Regions from separate parts of the Hymenobacter sp. B81 genome, predicted to be linked through region 2. Evidence: riboswitches for the same ligand, from Rfam matches in the RefSeq annotation. Region 2 holds a riboswitch; the other holds the start of a gene.
The links. A riboswitch is a leader RNA that binds a small molecule or an ion and turns the genes downstream of it on or off. The one in region 2 is predicted to bind cobalamin.

Region 1 (11,679 bases), on a different contig from region 2:
GCCCGGCTGCTTTTCGTTTGCCTACTTCCTGCAAGGGCTGCAGCTCACCTACCGCGTGTTCGAGAGCCAGCTAGACTTTGATTGTGGGGGCCACGGCCAGCCCGGCTTTCCGGTGCAGCTGCGCCGCAACGTTTTCCACGGCTTCGTCAACTTCTTTGACTGTTGGTTTGAATCAGCCGTGCAGGTAGAGGGCAACGACTTTCGGCAGGGAACCAACCTGCTCGGGACCATCGATCCGCCCGCGTGCGGGGTGCGGTTCGACGTGGCGCCGGTGGTCCTCGACAACAAAGGGAATTTGCACCGAACCGACGAAGGGGAGTAATACCCGTACCCTGTTAAAAGGCCGGGTTTATACCAGCCCGTCAAGCGGGGTGCGGTCGGGGTGGGTTTTGTACTCAGTCACGGTCTGGCCCGTTACCTGGCGAAACTGGTTGGAGAGGTGCTGCGAGCTGCTGTAGCGCAGCTCCTCAGCAATGTCGGTCAGGCTGAGCTGCCCGTAGCTGAGCAGCTCCTTCACCCGCTCGATCTTGAGGCGAATGAGGTATTTCTCGAGCGTGAGGCCCACGGTGCGCGAAAACAGCTTGCTCAGGTGGGCGTAGCTGGTACCGAAGCGCTCGGCCAGATAGGCCGAGGTAGTGAGCGGCACCCGGGCCGTGCGCAGGTGCTCGAGGTAGTCGGCCAGGGCGGTTTTGAGCTGGGCCACCAGCTGCTCGTCGCGGCTTTGCAGCAGCTCAAAGCCCTCGGCTTCCAGCAGCGGGGCAATCTGCGCGGGGTCGAGGGGCGTGGGCACTACGGCGTGGCCCAGCGTTACCTCGGTGGGCGGGAAGCCGGCCTCGCTCAGCACCCGCTGCACGGTGCTGATGCAGCGCGGGCAAACCATGTTTTTGATGTGCAGCTCGGTGGTCATGGCGCTTACTTGTTTTCGGTCGGACGCACCGCGTACCGCGTGGGCTTGGGCGTGTTGGTAGCCCGGGGCCGGCGGGCTGGCTGGGGCGTGGGGGCCTCGGCCCAGCTGCGCCCAAACCAGTGCTCGGCGGCCCAGTTTACAAACGGTACCACCAGCAAAAACGTCACCGCCAGCAAGGTAAACCACACGAAGGTGCAGCCCGCCAGGCGCCCAAAAAACCCGTCGCTGAAGCCAAACAGGTAGGCCATCAGCACAAACGACAAGGCGAAGCTGACGGCCAGCAATACGCCGGCCCGGCGCAGCAGGGGGCGGTAGTTGAAGGCCGCGGGGGCCGGGCGACGACGGGAAGCAGCAGGCATGTGGGCAAAGATACCAGCCCCGCCAGTAGCGCGGGCGCCGCACATAACCAAAACGGCGGGCTGGCGTTTGTGCAGGGCAGGGGTAGCATCGTTGGCCGCGGCTGCGTATGTTGCCCCCGTTCCATCTTCCACAACCTCCTCTCTCCGCATGAACACCTCTTCCTCCCTGCTGCGCCCGTTTCGGCTCTGGGGCGCGGCCCTGCTGCTCGCTGCCGCTCTGCCCGCCTGCAACACCGGTACCGAAAGCGGCGCCACCAACGTCGAGCGCGGCCCCGATAAAAACACCGACCCGGGCGCCCGCACGGCCGCCGGCGGCGTCGACAGCGCCCGCGTGCGCCGCGACACCGCTACCAGCCAGCAGGTGCGCCAGTACGAGCAGGCCAGCGAAAGCAAGGACCGCAACAACGACGGCATTGCCGACTAACGCAGTCGGACGGATAAACGCCAACGGCCCCGCCAGCACAGTGCTGGCGGGGCCGTTGGCGTTCCGGCGCGGGTTGCGGGCCTAGTAGAACACGAAGCTGTTGGGGGCAATGGCCACGTTGAACGAGTCGAGGGCGGTGCCGGTGAGCGAGTAGCGCACCACGCGGCCGTCGGAGGTGAAGTTGCCCGCGTCGCCGCCGTAGATGACGTCCTCTTTCGGGTCGATGCCCAGGCCGTAGAAGTCGCGGGCGATGAGCGGCCGCGCCGGCAGGGTGGTGGCGTTCAGGTCGAGGGCGTACACCTGGCTGCCCAGCGAGGCGTACATCTTGTTGCCCTTGCCAATGAGGTTGCCGTTGCCGTAGGTGAAGGGCAGCGGAATGATGGTTTCGGTGAGGCTGGGCTGGGCCGGGTTGAAGCGGAACAGCGTGTGCGTGGCGCCGCCAAACATGCTGCAAAGCGCCCACATGTTGCCGTTGGCATCCAAGGCTAGGTGCTTAGGACCCATCGGGGCGTTGATGATGCCGGTAACCGCTCCGGCAGCGGGGTCAATCACGGAGATGGTGGTGCCGTAGCTGTTGGCTACGTACACCTTGCCGTTGGCTGCCAGAATGTGCTCGGGGTTGATGCCGATGCCGGTGTTGATGGTGCGCTCTACCGAGTTGGTGGCCAGGTTGATGACCGATACCCGGCCGGTGGTGTAGTTGGGCCAGGTGCCCTGCCACTCGGTTACGTAGCCCTTGCCGTTGAGCACGGCCATAAAGCGCGGCTGCGAGAGGTTCTTGATTTCGGCCACCTGCTTGAAGTCGGGCACGTTCACCACCTGAATGGTGCCGTCGCCGTTGACCACCACGTAGGCCTGCTCGCCCACCACCGTCATCGACTGCACGAACTTGCCCAGCTCCCGCGCATTCACCGACTTGAAGATGTCGCGCTGCACCGAGCGCGAGGCTTTGTCGAACAAGCTCACGGCACCTTTGGTGGTGCCCTCGTTCACCACCAGCACCGATTGGCCGGCTACTACCAGGGGCTGAGGTTTGGGTTTTTCGTCGTCGTTGCCGCAGCCGGTCAGCACGGCCAGCAGCGACAAGCCCAGCGCGGCGCGGCGCAGCAACGGGGAGGTACGGGTAAAAAGCATGGGTTGGAAAAGAAGTGAAAAGTGAGAAATCAGCTTATAGCCAGGCCACGCGCAAACTCAGCACGCCCGAGCGGGGCGGCATGGCGCGGTAGGCGTAGTTCTGGTAGGTAGTGTTGGTGAGGTTAAAGCCCTGCGCCAGCACCGTGAGTTGGAAGCGGCCCAGCGCAAAGCGGTGCCCCAGGCTGCCCTGCGCCAGGAAGTAGGCCGGTAGCTCGTCGTTGGCCGAGGCTGTGAGGTAGCGCGCCCCCGTGTAGCTGCCCCCGACCGACAGCAGCCAGCGCCGCCAGCTGTGGTCGGTGTTAAGCGAGACTGTGTGCCGGGGCACGTAGGGCAGCTGCAAGCCCACCGGGTCGGGGTCGGCGGCGTGGCCCCGGGTTTTCTGGGCGTGGGTGAAAGCGTAGCCCGCCGCGGCTTTCAGCTGGTAGCGGCCCTGCTGCCAGCCCAGCTGCCCGGTGGCTTCGAGGCCTTGGGTGCGCACCTGGCGCAGGTTGCGCGGCACCCAGCCGCCGCCGTTGGGCGAAGGCGCCCACTGCACCCAGTTGTCGACCAGCAGGCGGTAGCCGGTCAGCTCGGTTTGCAGCTGCCAAGGGCCGCGCCGGTACTCGTAGCGCAGGCCGCCGTCGTAGCCCAGGCCGTTTTCGGGTTGCAGGTCGAGGTTGGGCCGGCCGCCGCGGCTCCAGTACCGCTCGTTCAGGGTGGGGGCGCGGTAGCTGCGGGCGGCGCTGGCCTTCAGCCACAGCTGCTGCTGGGCGCTGGCCCACAGCTGCCACTCGGCGCCGGCGGTAGGGCACAGCGGCGCGGCGCGGCCAGGCAGCACGGGCTGGCGGGCGTTGAGCGTCAGGCGCAGGCGGGGGCTGGGGTCGTAGCGCAGCAGGGCAAAGCCGGCGTAGCGGGCTTCGCGCACCGGCCGGGGCGTGAGCAGGGTGTCGTAGCCATCGACGCGGGCTACGAACTGCTGGGCCTCGACGCCCAGACGAAGGCTCAGGTTGGCCTGCCACTGCAGGGTGTGCTCGGCCTGGGCCTGGCGCACCGAGCTGCGCGAGTGGCTGGTGCTGAGCTGGTCGTTGCGGTAGTCAATCAGGTCGCCGAACCAGGCGGCGCGCACCAGGGTTTCGCCGCGGTGGCCGCGGTGGCGGTAACCCAGCACCACCCGTCCGCTTTGGTCGCGCTCCTGGGCGTGGTCGTTGGTCGAGCCCATCAGCGGCTGAATCTGGCGGTTGGCATCGGTAAACCACGCCGCCGCCGTTACCTCGCCGCGTTGGCCCACCTGCACGCTCACGTCCTGCTGAAACGAGCTTTGCTGCTGGGCCGCGTTTTCCTGGCGCTGGCGCACCCAGCCGCTGAACTCGCGCACCGAGTAGGGAAAGTCGTTGCGGGCGCGGCGGGTCAGAAAGCTGGTGCGCACGCTCACCCGCCCGTCGCGCTGGCTGCCGCTCAGGCTGAAGGCCTGGCTGCCGAAGCTGCCGGCCTCGGCCAGAGCGCGGAGCTGGGTGCCCGCCGGCACCGCCGACTGGCCCAACACCACCGCCCCGCCCACCGCGCCGCTGCCGTAGAGCGCCGCGGCCGGGCCATGCTGTACGTCGACCCGCGCCAGGCCGGCGGCGGGCAGCAAAGCCAGATCGGCCTCGCCCAGGGTGGCAAAGTTCAGCGAGAAGCCGTGCCAGAGCACGGTGCTGTGCCGGGCCGAGGTACCGCGGATGGAAAGCGAAGCCAGCTGCCCCGGGCCGTAGGTTTTCAGGTACAGCGGGGTGCGGGCCGAAAGGGCCTCGGCCACCGTGCCGCCCTGGTAGGCGGCCAGCACCGTCGAGTCGAGGGAAGTGAAGTGGCTGCCGGCGGCGTAGCGGGCCGGGCGGGCGGCCTGCACCTGCACCGTGGGCAGCACGTGGCGCGCCGTATCGCGCACTGACTGCGCCTGGGCTGCAGCCGCGGACAGCAGGCCCGGGGCCGCGAAAATGAGCAGATACAACCGCCGCAGCGGGAAAAAGGGTAACGCGTAATGCATCCGAACCAGATTTTTCGGGGGCCGAAAAATTCGGTTCAGAACCTTGCGGCCGCCGGGCAGGCTGGCCTCAAAGCCGAGTCAGAATCAGGTAAAGCAAGCCGGCCCGCCAAGCGAATCGGCTCAATGATTCATTCTCCGCCCGTCCTCCGCAGGCGCCGAACACTGATGTCGGCATAGGCAGGTCTCCTGGCTTGCTTCGCGGCGGGCGGCCTTCCCATCCCTCGCGCGGCGCAGCGGCAGCGGTCGGCAGGACAGTGGCGGGGCGGGCCCGACGGGGGTAGAGTGAAGCTTACAGTTGCGGGGACAGCGGCCGATTCGCACGGCCTTCCCTTTTCAGCCGCGCCCCCCAATCGGGGTCTGGCCACCTATACTGGGGGCAAAGATAGCCACGGATTTTTCGGATGCGCGCAATTCCCAGGTTTCAACCCTACTGAGAAAGCCCCCGCTGAGTGGCCCGGACGCCACACGGAAATCGACGTACACGGCAGCCATGAAGCTGGATCAAGCCTTTTACCGCCGCCCCGACGTGGTAGCCCTGGCCCGCGAACTGCTGGGCAAGTACCTGTTCACTTGCATCGACGGCGTGCTCACCGGCGGGCGCATCGTCGAAACCGAAGCCTACGCACATGTCAACGACCAAGCCTGCCACTCGCACCTGGGCCGGTTTACCAAGCGTACCCGGGTGATGTACGAGGCCGGCGGCGTGGCCTACGTGTATTTGATTTACGGCCGCTACGCCCTGTTCAACGTCATCACCAACGAAGCCGGCAAAGCCGACGCGGTGCTTATCCGCGGGCTGGAGCCCACCGAAGGCCTGGTCGAAATGCAACTGCGTCGCGGGCTGAGCCAGGTGTCGCCCAAGCTGACGGCCGGCCCCGGCCTGCTCACCCAGGCCCTGGGCATCGGCACCGCACACTACGGCACCGACCTCACCGGCAAGCTGATCTGGCTGGAAGACCGCGGCGAAACCGTGCCCGACGAGCAGGTGCGCGTCAGTCCCCGCGTGGGAATTGATTATGCCGGCACCGATGCGGCCCTGCCCTGGCGCTTCCGCATCAAGGACAGCCCCTGGACCAGCCCGGCGAAGTAGGGAGCGAATGAGGCTGCAACGACAATCACCCATCCGCTCATTCACTGCTCCGTCACGGAGCCAGCCGTTCGCAGACCAGCACCATGAGGCGGCCGCGCAGGTCGGTAGTGGCCAGTAGGTAGAGAGTGCCGCCCTCGCGGATGCCGGTTTTGTAGCGGAAGTCGGCCACCGAGTCGGGAAAGTTGCGGGTGATGACGTGGGCGCGCTGTTCGGGGCCCAGGTGCGCCAGCAGTTCCTTCTTGTCGTAGCGGCAGGCGGCTAGGCAGCGGAACACGCGGCCGGGAAAGTCGGCGCGCAGCGTGTCGGAGGTGTAGAGGTGGCTGTGCTGGTGCAGCTTCAGCAGGTTGTAGCTGATGCCGATGCTCTTGAAGCCGCCGGCCTTGAGCACAGCCACGTTGGGTTCGTAGAGGTACTGCTGCGGCTCGGCGTAGCGCGACACAGCCCGGGTTTCGCGGGTTTTGTTGAGGCGGAAGGCCTGCTCGCGCCCGTCGCGCAGCAGGTTCACCGTCAGCCGCTCGGGGTCGACGGCCGGCTCGGGCCCCAGCTTATAAAGGACTTCCTTGCACTCGTTGTCGACGGCTACCACCCACAGCCGGCGCACGTGGCCCAGCTCCTGCACGGCCTGCTCGATGTCGAGCATGGGCGAGGTTTTGAGCAGCACCCGGCGGGCTTTGCGCAGTAGCAGCGGCAGCAAACCCAGAATGTCGGGTTCACAGTCGCTGAGGCGGAAGATTTTCTTGTCGGCCTTGTCGCGGCGGGCGGGGTCGAGGTAAATGTAGTCGAAGTGCCCGTCGGGCTGGCTGCGCAGCCACTGGGCCGCGTCGGCGGCGTGGCAGTGCACGTTGCGCAAGCCCAGCACGCCCAGGTTGTGCTCGACCACGGCCGCCAGCTGGGCACTGCGCTCCACGTAGTGCACTTCCTCAAAAGAGCCGGCGAAGTGGGCCGCGTCCACGCCGAAGCCGCCGGTAAGGTCGGCCAGGCGGGTGCCGCCGATGAGGGCGGCCTTAAAGGCGGCGGTGCGGGCCGACGAGGCCTGCTCGACCGACAGCGCGGGCGGAAACACCAGCTCGGCGTTGTCGGCCCAGGCGGGCAGCTTGGCCTTGGCCTTCTGGCGGGCCTGAATCTGGCGTACCAACTCGGGCACGGGCAGATTGGGATAACGGCGGGCCTGCAGGGCCAGCGTAGCAGGGTCGTCGTGCAGGTGCTCGGCTACGTATTGCCGGGCCGCCGCCGACAGCGAAACGTCCATCACAAGCAAAAAAACGCGAAACGTCGCGAAGGTAAGAAGCCCGGGTTAGCGCAGCGTCCAGCCCACCAGCAGCTGCGGCCGGCCCGTGGGGGCCGTTACGCCCAGCAGGTTGGGCATGGCGCGTTCCAGTCCCATACGGCGGGCGGCCGGTAAGGTGGCGTTGTGGGCTTCCACCGAGCGAATCAGGTGCTGGTTGGTGCGGCGCGTAATGAGGGCGTTGGCCAGCAGGCTGCCCACGGCCACGCCGATGGCCACTTTCTGCGTGGGGTTGAAGTACTGCTGCCGGTCGCCCGACAACACCTGCTGGGCGTAAACGCCGCCGGCCGTCAGAAACACCAGCCGCTCGCCCAGGTACAACCACTTCTGCCGGCGGTAGCGGTTCAGGCTGGCCACGGCTTCGGCATCGTCGGCCACGTGCGGGCGCAGCTTCTGGCCAAAGAAGCCGGCGCTGCGGTACTCGGGTTCGTTGCCGAGGGCAAACCAGAAGTTCTTCTGGACGCCGTTGTCGCCGCGCTCGGTGTCTTCGGGGCTGAGCCGGACCACCGGGTGGGGATTAAGCGCCGGCTGCTGGGCCAGCGCCGGCGCGCCCAAACCCAAACTCAGCAGAAACGACAAGGCAAGACGACGCCCGCGCGGCGCGGCGGACAGGGTGGAAACGGTCATTCGACAAAGATAACGGACAAGAACTCAGGTGAAACAGGGCGCTGCGGCTTCGGGGCAACCAACAAAAGCCAAGCGCGTTACGTTCTCTGCCCGTTGCAAATGCGGCATTCACCTTACTTCCCTTCGCTCATGAACCACTTCCTGAACCGCTTTGGCCGCCTGTTCTTGTTGGCCGCCCTGCCCGCGGCGGTACTCACGGCCTGCGGCGACGACGACCCCGAACCCACCACGCCGGCGCCCGACCAGGGCCGGGTGCTGGCCGTGCACGCCGCGGCCAACGCCAACGTGCCGGTGAAATTCCTCATCGACGACGCCGACAAGGGCCAGATCAGCTACGGCCAGAATACCAGCTACCAGGCCCTGAACACTGGCAGCCGCACCCTGAAAGTGAACGTGGCCAGCGACAACCGCAACGCCATTACCCAGGCCCTAGCGGTGGAGAAAGACAAGAGCTACTCGCTGTTTGCCTACCCCGGCAGTACCGCCCAGCAGGTACTGCCGCTGCTGGTGAGCGACGACCTGACGGCCCCGGCTGCGGGCAAGGCCAAAGTGCGCCTGGTACACCTGGGGCAGGGTGTAGCCAGTCCGGTAAGCCTGACTCAGCGCCAGGCCGTGGGCTCCACCGACCTGATCGGCAACGTGGCGTTTGCGTCGGCCTCGAACTTCCTGGAAATCAACACCGGCACCTACAACCTCGACATTGCCGCCGGTACCCCCAGCCTCACCATCCTGTCGGTGGGTGACGGAACCGGTACGGGCAACGGCAGCAAGAACTACGAGGCGGGCAAGATCTACACCATTCTGGTGCGGGGCATCGTGGGCAGCTTCGACACGGCCCTGCAGCCCAAGGCCGTTATCATCCAGCACAACTAGCCCGCTTGGGGTAGCCACGGCAAGCGGCTCGACGCCGTTTCAGCCCGGGCCGGTAGGTCCGGGCTTTTTTTGGCCGTGTTTGCGCTCAACAAATTGGTTACCTTTGCAGTTGAATTGTGAAAATTCCGACTACAATGGTGGAAACGACCTACGTACCCTACAAGGTAAAAGACATTTCGCTGGCCGAGTGGGGCCGCAAGGAAATCCAACTGGCTGAAGCTGAGATGCCGGGCCTGATGGCCCTGCGCGCCCAGTACGGCGCCAGCAAGCCGCTGCAGGGCGCCCGCATTGCCGGCTGCCTGCACATGACGATTCAAACCGCGGTGCTCATCGAGACGCTCATCGAGCTGGGCGCCGACGTCACCTGGTCGTCGTGCAACATCTTCTCGACCCAGGACCACGCCGCTGCGGCCATTGCCGCCGCCGGCATCCCCGTTTACGCCTGGAAGGGCATGAACGAGGAAGAGTTTAACTGGTGCATCGAGCAGACGCTGTACTTCGGCGAGGAGCGTCAGCCGCTGAACATGATTCTCGACGACGGCGGCGACCTGACCAACATGGTCCTGAACCAGTTCCCGGAGCTGGCCGCCGGCATCAAGGGCATTTCGGAGGAAACCACCACCGGCGTGCTGCGCCTGCTCGACCGCGTGAAGGCCGGCACCCTGCCCATGCCCGCGTTCAACATCAACGACTCGGTTACCAAGTCGAAGTTCGACAACAAGTACGGCTGCAAAGAGTCGTGCGTGGACGCCATCCGCCGGGCCACCGACGTGATGATGGCCGGTAAGGTGGCCGTGGTGGCCGGCTACGGCGACGTAGGAAAAGGCACCGCGGCCTCGCTGCGCGGCGCCGGCGCCCGCGTTATCGTCACCGAAATCGACCCGATTTGCGCCCTGCAGGCCGCCATGGACGGCTACGAGGTGAAGAAGATGGCCGACGCCGTGAAGCGCGCCGACATCGTGGTTACCGCTACCGGCAACTGCGACATCATCACCGAGCAGCACTTCCGCAGCATGAAGGACAAAACCATCGTCTGCAACATCGGTCACTTCGACGATGAAATCGACATGGCTTGGCTGAACAAGAACTACGGCAGCACCAAGAACACCATCAAGCCGCAGGTTGACCTGTACACCATCGACGGCAAGGACGTCATCGTGCTGGCCGAAGGCCGCCTGGTGAACCTGGGTTGCGCCACCGGCCACCCCTCGTTCGTGATGTCCAACTCGTTCACGAACCAGACGCTGGCCCAGCTGGAGCTGTGGCAGAACGCCGACCAGTACGAGAACAAGGTGTACACCCTGCCCAAGCACCTCGACGAGATGGTGGCCCGCCTGCACCTCGAGAAAATCGGCGTGGAGCTGGACGAGCTGAACGAGAAGCAAGCCGGCTACATCGGCGTTTCGCCCGAAGGCCCGTTCAAGTCGGACCTGTACCGCTACTAGGCCGCTTTAAGTGCCAACAAAAGCCCCGCCGGACGAATCTGGCGGGGCTTTTTGTTGGGCCTCATTCAGCTACCGTGTACCAGGGAATACCCAGGCGTCCGGGTCTCAACAGCATGGTAGCCGTGGCGCCAATGGAACTCTGGGCATAGTAGTTCTTGGTAACCGCCACGTCCTCCGGCTGCCGAAACGGCCCCCAGGGGCTGACCTTCAGGTAATAGGTAGTGGTATTGCCCGAGCTCGTGTGCTTGTCGAGCACCTTCACCGGGTACGCGGCGGCTGGGGCCTCGTCGAAGGTGGAATTGTAGGTGCTGACTGCCCCGAAGCTGTAGGCAAAGGCGCACAAAGCAATGGCAAAAGCCTGACTAAGCCGGGAGCCTGGCCGCTGCAGAAACGAGCGGGTGCCCAGGGCCAGCAGGGCAGCGAAGAAAACCGTGGCAGCCCCGACCCAGCGCCAGAGCGGGCCGTAGCTGACCAGCTCTGTATCCAGCAGAGCGCGAAGGGCCAGCAGCAGGCTGGGCAAGAGCAGGGCAATGCCAATAGAGGGGTAGGCGCTGCCTTTTTTCTCGTCGATGTTCAGCAGGCCGGGGTGCAGCCACAGCGCCCCCATGGCGGCCAGCGGCACCAGCAACCCGGCCGTTATGGCCCATTGGTAGGGCTGGGGCTGCCACCATAACCACGCCGCCGTGGCCCCGCCGGCAATGGTAAGCACGCGGGCGGTTTGGCGGGCGGCCTCCAGCTGCCGGGCGCGCTGCTCTTCGTTGAATCCCAGGGTAGGGTCACCGAGAATTTCCCGTTCTTCGGCCTGCTGACTTTCAACGTCGAGGTCGGGAAAGCGGTCGGCCAGCCACTGTTGCAGCTGCCCGTACGATTCGGTGGTGTAGCCGAACTTGACCGTGGTTTTGCTAGGTGCCTGCGCCACGACTACCGTAATCTGCTCGTTTATATGAAAACCGGCTACATCCTCGAAGCGGATTTCCTTGCTGCGAAAGGGAAAAATGTTCTGCTCGATGATGCGGTCGGCCGTTACGACCACCCGCCACTTGGCTACTACTACCAGGCTGTAGGCAAAGAAGCCCGCGAAGCCCACCATCAAAGCCGATAGGCCGATGGAAAGCGCAAGGGACGAATCGGCCTTGTTGGACCAGATTGCGAAAGCGCCATACAGAAACAACGCAATCAGCGCCGGGCCAGCTCCGTACAGGAAAATCCGCCAGCCCTTGGCCGTTCCATATTCCCGAACCGCGTCGTCGCGGAGGGTTATAGTCATAATCGAGCGGGAATAAGCGCCAGGGTGAAACAAGCCGGACGAGTCGCCAGCTGGCTCAGCGGCTCCCAACCGCAGATGCGGTTTACCTACGGCATCTTGGTGGCCGTGCCACGGACCGTGCCGCTGCCCCCGCCGTCGGCGAAGCTGTAGGAGTAGCGCAGCCGGGCACCCTGGCCCTGCACCGCGCCGAGGAAGCTGCTCAACGAACGGCAGCTGCTCGACGCAGTAACCACGAAGGACGTCTGACTGACGCTGGCGGGTTGACT
Region 2 (11,679 bases):
GAACAGCAAAAACCTGGCGGGTGAAATCGAGCTGATCAAGTCCAACCTGATTTACCAACGCCTGCGCGACTCGCTCGACCTGGGGGTGAACTACTACAACGAGGGCACGGTGCTGGCCTCGGAGCTGTACAAAACCTCGCCCTTCCGAGTGGAGTACCGCATCCAGGACCAGCGCTTCTACAACAGCAAGCTCAACGTCGACATCCTCGACGCGCAGCGTTTCCGCCTGTCGTTCCTGCAGGCCGGCCGCGAGGTCAGCAACGAGTACCGCTTCGGCCAGCCCATCTCGCTGCCCGGTATTGACCTGACGCTGTACCGCACCGACGTCAAGTTCAACGCCAGCACGCTCACGCCCAACTACTACTTCGTCATCAACGACGACGCGGCCATTGCCCGCTACTTCGATGAGAACCTGATCGTCGAAATCATCAATCCCGAGGCCAACACCATCGGCATCTCCTTCAAGGACCACAACCCGCTGAAGGCCCACGACATCGTCAACAAGATTGACACGCTGTACCTGCAGGAAAAGCTGGCCAAGAACTCGCTGGCTACCCAGCAGACGCTGGCTTTCCTGGAAGGCCAGCTGAGCGAGAACAGCCAGAAGCTGCAGCAGGCCGAGCAGGCCATGCAGGACTTCGTGCGCCGCAACAAAACCTACGACGTGAAATCGGACCTGGCCGCGGTGACCGGGCTGATGACCGAACTGCAGAAAAAGCGCGAGGAGCTGATGCGCAAGGCCAGTGCCCTGGCCGAAGTCAGCGAGATAGTGAGCCAGAACCGGGTGTTTACCCGCGAAGGCGAAACGGTGGAGGAGAGCATTCCGGCCGTGGCTTTGCTCGACGACCAGCGCATTACCCAGCAGATGACCGTGCTCAACGACCAGCAGGCCGACATGAACCGCCTGCTCGAGTCGTACCGACCTGCCAGCACGGCCGTGCAGCTGCGCAAGGAAGCCATCGACTTCAACCGCCGCAACATCCGCAACCTGCTGCAAAGCACCCGGCAGCTGCTCAACAAGGAAATTGCCGACCTCAACGGCCAGCAGCGCGAGCTGGAGGCCCGGATGGCCCAGATGCCGGAAAAGGAAACCGAGCTGGCCCGCCTGCGCCGTCCCTTCGAGCTCTACGAGAAGTCCTACCTGATGCTGATGGACAAGAAGGTGGAGTTCAGCATCGCCAAAGCCGGCACCACGCCCGACTTCCAGATTCTGGCCCCGGCTTCGCTGCCGCAGGCGCCCATTTTCCCGGTGAAGCTGATCGTGTACGCCATTGGGCTGGCGCTGGGCATTGCCCTGGGCCTGGGCCTGGTAGCCACCCGCTACATGCTGCATAACACCGTCACCAACATCCGCGAGCTGGAGCGCAACACCTCGGCCCCGGTGCTGGGCGTGGTGCCGGCCTACGACAAGGAAAAGCTGGCCGTGTCGAAGCTGATTGTGGACAAGAACCCCAAGTCGGCCATTTCCGAGGCCATTCGCTCCATCCGCACCAACCTGGAGTTCATGGCGCCCTCGAACAAGAGCAAGCGCCTGATTTCGATTACGTCCACGATTTCGGGCGAGGGCAAAACCTTCGTGGCCGTGAACCTGGGCGGCATCATTGCCCTGTCGGACCAGCGGGTGGTGATTCTGGACCTGGATATGCGCAAGCCCAAGGTGAACCTGGCCTTCGACGCCGAAAACACCAAGGGCGTGAGCACCATCCTCATCAACCGCCACAGCGTGGATGAGTGCGTGCAGAAAACCAGCATTCCGACCCTGGACTTTATCCCGGCCGGGCCCACGCCGCCCAACCCCTCGGAGCTGATTCTGCACCCCGAGTTCGACCAGATGCTGGCCCACCTGCAGCAGAGCTACGACGTGGTCATTATCGACACCCCGCCCGTGGGCCTGGTGACCGACGGCATTCTGATCATGCGCAAGGTGGACATTCCCATCTACATCGTGCGGGCCAACTACTCGAAGAAGGCCTTCCTCAAGAACGTCAACAAGCTGGTGCGCAGCAGCGGCTTCAACAAGCTCACCACCATCCTCAACGATGCCCGCGCCGGCGGCATGTACGGCTACGGCTACGGGTATGGCTACGGCTACGGGTATGGCTACGGCAGCGGCTACGGCTACTACGAGGAAAGCCAGGCTTCCAAAGGACTGCTAAATCGGCTGCGGCGGCGCTTTTCGTAAGTTGCCCCCGATATGGCTTCTTTCTTCCAAAAGCTTTTCGGCCGCTCCGCCAGTGCGCCCGCGCTGACCTCGCTGGCGGCGCTGGGCACCGACATGCACTCCCACCTGCTGCCCGGCCTCGACGACGGCGCCGAAACCCTGGAGCAGTCGGTGGAGCTGCTGCGCCAGATGCAGCAGCTGGGCTACCGCAAGCTGGTGATGACGCCCCACATCATGGGCGACTTCTACCGCAACACGCCCGAGGGTATTCGCGGCGCCCTGGCGGCGCTGCGCACCGTGGCGGCCGACAACGGCATTGAGCTGGAGCTGGAATGCGCCGCCGAATACTACCTGGATGAGTCGCTCACGCGCAAGCTCGAGCAGGGGCAGGAGCTGCTGAGCTTCGGCGGCGAGCGGCGCTACCTGCTGTTCGAGACGTCCTACATCAACGAGCCCTTCAACCTCAACGAAATCGTGTTCGGGCTGAAGGCCGCGGGCTACCAGCCGGTGCTGGCCCACCCAGAGCGCTACACCTACCTCTACGGCCGCTTCGAGGAGCTGGCGCGCATCCGCGAGCAGGGCGTGCTGCTGCAGCTCAACCTGAACTCCCTGGTGGGCTACTACTCGCCCAGCGCCAAGCGGGTGGCCGAGAAGCTCATCGACGCCGGCCTGATTGACCTGGCCGGCACCGACATGCACCACCTCAAGCACGCCAGCGCCCTGCAGCGCGTACTGCAGTCGAGCTACCTGCCCCGCCTGCTCGCCCTGCCTTTGCTGAACCGCGACCTGTAAATCAATGGGTGAATGATGGAATGACGGAATGATTGAATAAGGCGCCTGCCCCAATCATTCCATCATTCCATCATTCCGTCATTCCATCATTGAAGCTATGATCTTCGTTACCGGCGGCAGCGGCTTGATTGGCTCCTACCTGATTCCGGCGCTGCGGGCGCGGGGCCTGGCCGTGCGTGCCCTCTACCGCCGGCAGATTCCGGCGCACCTGGCCGAAACCGGGGGCGTGGAGTGGGTAGAAGGCGACGTGCGCGACTCGGCCCTGCTGCGCGCGGCCCTAACTGACGTTACCCATGTGTTTCACTGCGCCGGTGTGGTGTCGTACGCCCCGCAGGATGCCGAGCTGCTGCGCCAGGTGAACGTGGAAGGCACCGCGGCCGTGGTCGATGCCTGCTTGGCCCAAGCCGGGGTGCGGCTGTGCCACGTTTCGTCGGTGGCGGCCCTGGGCGGGCTGCCCGAGCTGGCGGCCTCGCCGGTGCTCGACGAAACCGCCAAGTGGGACCTGAACGCCGAGCATTCAACCTACGCCACTTCCAAGTACCTGGGCGAGCTGGAAGTGTGGCGCGGGGTGTCGGAGGGGCTGAATGCCGTTGTCGTGAACCCGGCCGTGGTGCTGGGCGCTACCGACTGGACGCGCAGCAGCACCCGGCTGTTTCGTTATGCCTGGCAGGAGCATTCGTTTTACACTCCCGGAAGCATTAATTTTGTGGACGTGCGCGACGTGGTGGAAGCCATGCTGCGCCTGACGCTGGACCGGCCCGCCCTGCAGGGCGAGCGGTACGTGCTGAGCGCGGCCAGCCTGCCACTGCGCGACTTTTTTGCCCAGGCCGCCGCCTGCTTCGGCAAAAAGCCGCCCACGGTGGCCGTGCCGGGCTGGGCCGCCGAGGTTATCTGGCGCCTGGAGCGCGCGCGCGGCGCCCTCACCGGCTCGCGTCCGCTTATCACCAAAGACACCGCCCGGGCCAGCCGCCGGCCGGTGGAGTACCGCTCGTCCAAGGTGCTGGCGGCCACGGGGCAGCAGTTCCGGCCCCTGGCCGAAACCATTGCCTGGTGCTGCGCCGCTTTGGCGGCGCGGTCGAACTCCCCCGCGCCGGGCGGGGTTGTTGTATCCTAGGGCCCGGCGCGCCGTGGGCGGGCCCGGCAGTTAACGGCTTTGAATCCTTACAGTGGGCCGGTAGAGCAGTGAAGCAGAACGCATGAGAATGAACGAACCATCCGAAGAACGCGACGAAATCCTGGCCACCGTGCGCCGCTTTGAGCGCATGATGGACGAGGGCGAGCCGGTGTTTTTCGACCTGGGCGATTTTGAAACCATTATCGACCACTATACCACCAGCACCCAGTACGACCGCGCCCTGCAGGCCTGCGAAGCCGCCGTGGCCCAGTACCCGTTTTCCAACGAGCTGCTGGTCGACCGCGCCCAGGTGCTGGCCATGCGCGGCGAGTACGACGCGGCCCTGGCCCAGATCGACGAGGTGGCCACCCGCGAGCCGGACAACGCCGACGTGGCCGTGACCCGCGGCATCATTGCCACCCAGCGCGGCGACTTGGCCGCGGCCGTGGGCTACTTCGAGCAGGCCATTCAGCGCGCCCCCGACCGCGACGACATTTACTTCAACCTCGGCCTAGCCTACCAGCAGTGGCAGAAGTTCAAGAGCGCGGCCCGCAACTACAAGCAGAGCCTGCGCCTGAACTTCGACAACGACGCGGCCGTGCAGGAGCTGCTCTACTGCCTGGAAGTGTCGGGGCGCCTGGAGAAAAACCTGGAGTTTTTCCGCCGTTTCACCGACGAAGACCCGTACTCGGCCATTGCCTGGTACAACCTGGGGCAGGCTTACTACAAGGCCGGCCGCTACGACGATACCGTGGCCGCTTTCGACTACGCCATCGTCATCGACCCCAAGTTCTACGAGGCGCACGCCTACCTGGCCAGCACCTACGTGAGCCTGGAGCAGTACCGCCGCGCCATCGAGGAGTTTGAGCTGAGCTATCCGGCCGGGGAGCCCACTGCCGAGGCGCTGTGCAACATCGGCGAGTGCCACGAGAAGCTGGCCGAGTGGGACACGGCCCGCCGCTTCTACCAGAAGGCCCTCGACCTGAACCCCGACATGGACGAGGCCTGGTTCGGCATCGGCGTGATTCTGGACGCCCAGGAAAAATGGTTTGAGGCCTTGCACTTCTACCGCAAGGCCGTGACGTTGTTTGACGAAAGCGCCGAGTACTGGCTGGCTTTGGGCCGGGCCGAGTACCAGGTGGGCAATGTGGTCAGCGCCATTGAAGCCTACGACCGGGCCACCCAGGTGGCGCCCGACGCGCCCGAGGGCTGGATCAACTGGAGCGCCATTCTCTACGAGCAGGGCAACTTCGACGCGGCCATCGACCTGATGCGCACCGCCACCGAGCTGCAGCCCGCCGATGCCGAGCTGCTCTACCGCCTGTGCGCCTACCTGCTGGCCGCCGGCCGCTACCGGCAGGCCTACGACGTACTGGAAAACGCCTTGCTGCTCGACTTCGACAAGCACCGGATGCTGTTTGAGTTCTTTCCTGAGCTGGAGCAGCAGCGGGCCCTTACCCGCCTCATCGATCAGTACCGGAAATAAGATGGGGAACGGCCGGGCTTGAACGTCGCCGTTTCAAAGCCAGCTTGGTTAGGCTTTTACCCGCCCCGCCCGTTTGGCCGCTTGTTGCGGGCTAAACGGGCGGGGCGGTTTTTTAGCCCGGCAGTTTGGGGTTTGGGCGTACTTTTGCCGCGCCGCGTTGCGGCCGGGTCGGCGGGCCACGCCCCCCAGACCCCAAGCTTCCAAGACCCCAAAGAATGAACTACTCTCTCTCGCAGCTGCCCGAGCGCACCCAGAAACCCCGCGAACAAGGCTTCACCATGGTCATGGACAAGGGCCTGAGCGTGCGCGAAGTCGAAGACTTCCTGGAGGTGGGCGCCGCCTACACCGACATCGTGAAGCTGGGCTGGGCCACCTCCTACGTCACGGGCAACCTGCAGCGCAAGCTCGACGCCTACAAGGCGGCCGGCATTCCGGTATACTTCGGCGGCACCCTGTTCGAAGCCTTCATCATCCGCGGGCAGTTCGACGACTACCGCCGCCTGCTCGACCAGTTCGGCATGGAATACGCCGAGGTGTCGGACGGCTCCATCGACCTGGTGCACGAGCAGAAGCTGGAATTCATCCGCCAGCTCTCGGGCCAGGTGAAGGTGCTGTCGGAGGTCGGCTCCAAGGACGCCGAGAAGATCATCCCGCCCTACAAGTGGATTCAGCAGATGCGCACCGAGCTCGAAGCAGGTGCCGTGAAGGTGATTGGCGAGGCCCGCGAGGCCGGCAACGTGGGCTTGTTCCGCTCGACCGGCGAAGTGCGCTCGGGCCTGGTTGAGGAAATCCTGACCCAGATTCCCTTCGAGAAGATTCTCTGGGAAGCCCCGCAGAAAGCCCAGCAGGTATGGTTTATCAAGCTGCTCGGCGCCAACGTGAACCTGGGCAACATCGCCCCCAACGAAATCGTGAGTTTGGAAACCATCCGCCTGGGCTTGCGCGGCGACACCTTCACCCACTTCCTCGACATGGATGGGGTCGACGAGATGTTCAAGCCCGAAGTGAAAGCGCCCGGCAAGCCCGGCACCTCCATGCCGCGGGGCTAAGCGCCGACCTTTCTCGATGACCAACCAGCAGCCGGCCCCGCGCCGGCTGCTTGGTTTTTGCCCGGCTTCCGCCGCTGGGAAGAACCCGCGCAGGCAGGAGTGCCCCGGGAGCCGATCAACTAAACCTCAGCCGGACTCGGGCGGTCCGGCTTGCCCAGTCGCCGGCCGAAGCAGGGGCAATAAATCAGCCGCAGAGCAGTGCTTCCGGCCGGCTACGCTTACTTTCAACGGCGAAGGCGCGGACAACAAGGTTCGCCCAGGCCTGATTCTATGCCGACAAAACGAACCCTTGGTTTGCTGCTGTTCCTGGCCGCGCCCGGCCTGAGCCGGGCGCAGGTAGTACACCCCCTGGGGGCCGCTACGTGGCCGGTCGGGTGGGAGTCGCCGCGGCTGGCCCCGGCTTCGCTCACAGCCGCCGCGCGCCTCGACCTCGACGCCGACGGCGTAGATGACGTAGTGTTCAGCAACGACATCTTCGTGCCCCCGGGGCCCGGCACCAGCACGCGCACGTTCAGGCTGGCGCGGCTGCATCCCGGCTTCGAAATTGCCTGCGACTCCTTCGAGTTCGACAGCGCCGAGCGGTTTCAGGCCGGGCAGCTGATTGCGGGCGGGCTGAGTTGGCAAAGCGGCGGCTACCTCGACTACGAGGTGACCGGCAGCGGCGGCACCGGTGGCCGCGGGTTTTTCCGCGACGGGGTGCCGGGCTTCGTAGTAGCCCGCGCTGCCGTGGCCGGGCGGTGGCGCTACTGGTGGATTCAAGTAGAGCCCCGCTTTCGCACCGCCGCGGGCGAGGTGCGCCGGGTAAACTACTTCGGCAGCAGCAGTGGCACCGTGCTGGCCGCGCGGCCGCGCGGAGCTTCTCCGGTGTTGGCCGAAGCCTACCCCAACCCCAGCGCCGACAGTTGGCAGCTGCGCACCGATTACCGGGGGCCTTATTACCTGTTCGATGCCCTGGGGCGGGTGCGGAGTCAGGGGCAGGTTACGGGGCGCGAAACGGTAGTGCCCGGCAACCTGCTGCCGGCTGGTTTATACCACCTGCGCCTGGGCTCGGGCGCCGTACCAAGCACGACCTTGCTGAAGCAGTAGCAGCGGCGCTGGTGCAGAACCGCAGCGGACTGCACTCTGCGGGGGCCGCAGGCCGATCGGGGCGGGAGCTGTTATACTTGCAGCCCGTTCTTTGCCATTCACATTTGCTGTAGCCGGGTTTTCGCCCCTTCAGGGCCGAAACGAACAAGGAACCGTGTGCAACTCACGGGCTGACGCGCAACTGTAAGTACTCCACCGGGCGGCGGCGCCCAGGGGTGGAGTATAAGCCAGATACTTGCCCGGCTACTTCGTGATGCGTGCTTTCGCGACCTGAAGCACCCGTCCGGCCCGGGAAATTCCTGCGTTTGTCGTTGGTGGCTGAGCCGCAACGGGGCGGGCGCGTTTTGGTGAGGTCCGGGCAGAGGCTGCCGGGGCGCGGCGCCGCCGTATGTCCGCCACCATTTTTCCAGCCTCGTTGCCATGACTGACCTTGCCCAGCGCATTGCCCAAGCCGAAACCCGCATTTTCAAGGCGGTATTTCCCAACACCACCAACCACTACGACACCCTGTTCGGCGGCACGGCCATGCAGCTCATGGACGAAGTGGCCTTCATTGCCGCCACGCGCTTCAGCCGCAAGCGCATGGTCACCGTCTCGTCGGGGCAGATCGACTTTCACATGCCCATTCCGGCCGGCACCATCGTGGAGCTGATCGGGCGCGTGACGCGGCTGGGCAACAAGAGCCTGGACGTGGCCGTCGACATTCACGTCGAGGAAATGTACTCGCCCCGGCGACAGCACGCCGTGGCGGGCACCTTCACCTTCGTGGCCATCGACGAGCACAAGCAGCCCATTCCGGTGCTGTGAGCGGCCCGGCGCCCGCGGCGGTTGCCCACGTTGCCGCCCGGGCGCTTACCTTTGCCGGATAATCTTCGCCCGCATGGAAATAATAAAGGACTTCATTGACATCGTTCTGCACCTCGACAAGCACCTGGCTGAGCTGATTCAGCAGTACGACGTCTGGACCTACGCCATCCTGTTCCTGATCATCTTCGTGGAAACGGGCGTGGTGGTGCTGCCCTTCCTGCCCGGCGACTCGCTGCTGTTTGCCGCCGGCTCGCTGGCCGCCCTGCCCAACAGCCCGCTCAACGTGGTGCTGCTGATGGTGCTGCTCATTGTGGCGGCGGTGCTGGGCGACACGCTCAACTACCACATCGGCGACTACATCGGGCCACGCGTATTCCGGCGCGACTACCGCTTCCTGAAGCGCGAGCACCTGCTGCGCACCCAGGAGTTCTACGAAAAGCACGGCGCCAAAACCATCATCATTGCCCGCTTCGTGCCCATCGTGCGCACGTTCGCGCCCTTTATTGCCGGGGTCGGCACCATGAGCTACGGCAAGTTTCTGTCGTACAACGTGGTGGGTGGCGTGGTGTGGGTGACCTCGCTGACGATGGCCGGGTACTTTCTGGGCCGTATCGAGTTTATCCAGAAAAACTTCGGCGTGTTCACCCTGCTGATTATTGCCGTATCGGTGCTGCCGGTGGTGATTGAGTTCCTGAAGCAGCGCTTCGCCTCGGCCCCGCGCTAGCCGCCCGGCCGCCCGTTGCAACCTGAAACCGCCCCGGCACTTAGGCTCCGGGGCGGTTTTTTCGTTTCTTGAGGCGGTATTCCCTTGTCTATGCCCCGCGAATTTGGCTTGATTGGCCGCACGCTCCGCCATTCGTTTTCCCCGACTTACTTCAATCAGAAGTTCGAGCAGCTGGGCCTGGCCGACCACAGCTACGAGGCCTTTGAGCTGTCCGACATCCAGGAGCTGCCCGGGCTGCTGGCGCGGCGCCCCCAGCTGGCGGGCCTCAACGTGACCATTCCCTATAAGGAGCAGGTGCTGCTGTACCTGCACGAAGTGGCGCCCTCGGCCGCCCGCGTCGGGGCCGTCAACGTTATCGAGTTTGCGGCCGACGGCCGGCTCGTCGGCCACAACACCGACTACAGCGGTTTCCGCGACTCGCTGCGCCGCGCCTACCGCGGCACGGGGCCGGCGCTGGTGCTGGGTACCGGCGGCGGGGCCAAGGCCGTGGAAGCGGCGCTACGCGAGCTGGGTATCCGCTATTGGCTGGTATCGCGCGACGCGCTGGGCCGCGGCCTGACCTACCAAGACCTCACCCCCCAGGTCATTCACGAACACCCGCTGCTGATCAATACCACGCCGCTGGGTATGTACCCCAATACCGAGGCCTGCCCGGCCCTGCCCTACGAGTACCTCGGCCCCGGCCATCACCTCTTCGACCTGATTTACAACCCCAGCGAGACGGAGTTTCTGCGCCGCGGCCGCGAAGCCGGCGCCAGCACCCAGAACGGCTTCGACATGCTTTGCCGCCAGGCCGAGGAAGCCTGGCAGATCTGGAATCGGTAAGGGTCTGGGTTGTCAGTTGTGAGTTACCAGTTGCCAGTGGCGGGTTATGCGGGCGCGGGCCAATGCTAAGCCGCAAGCGTCCAGCAAGCTGATGCAAAGCAAAACCGCCCGAAGCCAGGAGCTTCGGGCGGTTTTGCTTGCGTGGAGCCAATAGGAATGGACCTTTCTAAGCGCTCAGCTCTAAGTTCTGAAGCCTAGTTGCCGGGGCCGTTGCCGCCTTCACCGGCTTTCTGGTCGTCGTTGCGAATCGAGCGGCGCGGACGCTGGGGCTTGTTTTCCAGCTTGCCGAAGCGGTAGCTGAAGGCCACCCGCACGCCGCGGTTGAACACCTTGGTGGTGTTGGTTTGCTTGGACTGCACCGTCTCGAAGTCGTTGGTCAGGCGCACGTACTTGGTGAAGGGGTTGTCGGCGTTCAGGGTCAGGTCGGCCTTGTCCTTGAACAGGGTTTTGCGCAGACCGATGGAGTACATCTGCCAGGCCGACGAGGTGCCCTGCAGCTGAATGCGGGGCGAGTTGAGCATGCCGAAGAACTGCAGGCTCAGGCCCTTGTCGAACTTATAACCCGAGTTCAGGTTGGCCGAGTACACCACGCCGCTGTTGGAGGTGTTGAGCGCGGCGCTGTTCAGGTATACGTAGTAGATGCTCACGTTGCCGCTGATGTCCCACTTCGGCACCGGCTTCACCGAGCCGAACAGGTTGGTGCCGTAGGTTTGGTTGCGGGCAATGTTGCCGTAGGTGGTTTCTACCAGGGTAATGGCATTGCCCGCCGGATCGGTGCCGGCGCGGGTTTCGCGCTTGGCCTCAATGGCGTTGTTGGTGATGCGCGAGTAAGCCGTGAGGTTGATGACCGAGCCCTTTACGAAGGTGTTCCAGTTCACTTCGTAGTTGTCTGAGTACTCGGCGTTCAGCTTGGGGTTGCCGCGCTGCAGGTTGTAGGGGTCGGTCTGGTTGGGGTAGGGGTTCAGGTAGAAAATGCTGGGGCGCTGGATGCGGCGCGAGTAGCTCAGGCGCAGCGTCGAGCCCTGCTGCTTGAGGTTGCGCGTGAGAGCCACGTTGGGCAGCAGGTTGGTGTAGCTGGTGCTGAACCGGTCGTCCTGGCCCTGGAAGTTGCCGCCCAGCTCGGTGCGCTCCACGCGGCCGCCCAGGCGCACGTTGTACTTCTTGCCCAGGGAGGTGGCGTAGGTGGCGTAGCCGGCCTGCACGTCCTGGTTGTAGCTGTACACGTTGGTGCGCGTGGGGTCCAGGGTCAGCTCGCCGCCGTTGCGGGCGTTCAGCAGGCGGAAGTCGCTGGTCACGTCGCGCAGGATGATTTTACCGCCTACTTCCACCGTTTGCTTGTCTGAGAGCGGGTGCACGTAGTCGGTCTGCAGGGTGTTTTCCTGGTTGGTGGCCTCGTTGGGGCTGTACTCGCGGTAGTAAGGGTTTACGTGCGGCGCGTACAGGCCGAACTCGTCCACGTCGTAGGAGCTGTTGCGGCGGTTGCGGTTGTGCTGGGCCAGCACCGTCCACTCGCGGCGGCTCTGCTGGCCGAAGCTGCGGGTGTAGGAGCCGGTGAGGTCGTAGCTGTAGGTGCGGAACTTCTGCAGCAGCTCCCGCTCGAAGTTGTTGCGCTGGCTGGTGGGCGCGCCCTGCTCC

Region 1: linked by a shared signal. The riboswitch ahead of ACE191_RS16950 (TonB-dependent receptor) and the one ahead of ACE191_RS11220 (acyl-CoA thioesterase) in region 2 are both predicted to bind cobalamin.

The regions. Positions count from the first base shown of each region.
Region 1 is NZ_JBIYZW010000003.1:15,944-27,622, forward strand. It holds gene ACE191_RS16925 (hypothetical protein) at 1-322, shown strand, start outside; gene ACE191_RS16930 (helix-turn-helix domain-containing protein) at 350-907, opposite strand; gene ACE191_RS16935 (hypothetical protein) at 913-1,266, opposite strand; gene ACE191_RS16940 (hypothetical protein) at 1,415-1,690, shown strand; gene ACE191_RS16945 (DUF5074 domain-containing protein) at 1,772-2,824, opposite strand; gene ACE191_RS16950 (TonB-dependent receptor) at 2,859-4,790, opposite strand; cobalamin riboswitch at 4,985-5,210, opposite strand; gene ACE191_RS16955 (DNA-3-methyladenine glycosylase) at 5,317-5,916, shown strand; gene ACE191_RS16960 (hypothetical protein) at 5,969-7,165, opposite strand; gene ACE191_RS16965 (hypothetical protein) at 7,211-7,828, opposite strand; gene ACE191_RS16970 (DUF4397 domain-containing protein) at 7,958-8,701, shown strand; gene ahcY (adenosylhomocysteinase) at 8,836-10,146, shown strand; gene ACE191_RS16980 (hypothetical protein) at 10,208-11,413, opposite strand; gene ACE191_RS16985 (hypothetical protein) at 11,500-11,679, opposite strand, start outside.
Region 2 is NZ_JBIYZW010000002.1:8,898-20,576, reverse strand. It holds gene ACE191_RS11250 (GumC family protein) at 1-2,182, shown strand, start outside; gene ACE191_RS11245 (tyrosine-protein phosphatase) at 2,195-2,953, shown strand; gene ACE191_RS11240 (NAD-dependent epimerase/dehydratase family protein) at 3,051-4,067, shown strand; gene ACE191_RS11235 (tetratricopeptide repeat protein) at 4,156-5,553, shown strand; gene ACE191_RS11230 (phosphosulfolactate synthase) at 5,769-6,602, shown strand; gene ACE191_RS11225 (T9SS type A sorting domain-containing protein) at 6,873-7,688, shown strand; cobalamin riboswitch at 7,787-7,946, shown strand; gene ACE191_RS11220 (acyl-CoA thioesterase) at 8,109-8,495, shown strand; gene ACE191_RS11215 (DedA family protein) at 8,569-9,219, shown strand; gene ACE191_RS11210 (shikimate dehydrogenase family protein) at 9,310-10,044, shown strand; gene ACE191_RS11205 (TonB-dependent receptor domain-containing protein) at 10,239-11,679, opposite strand, start outside.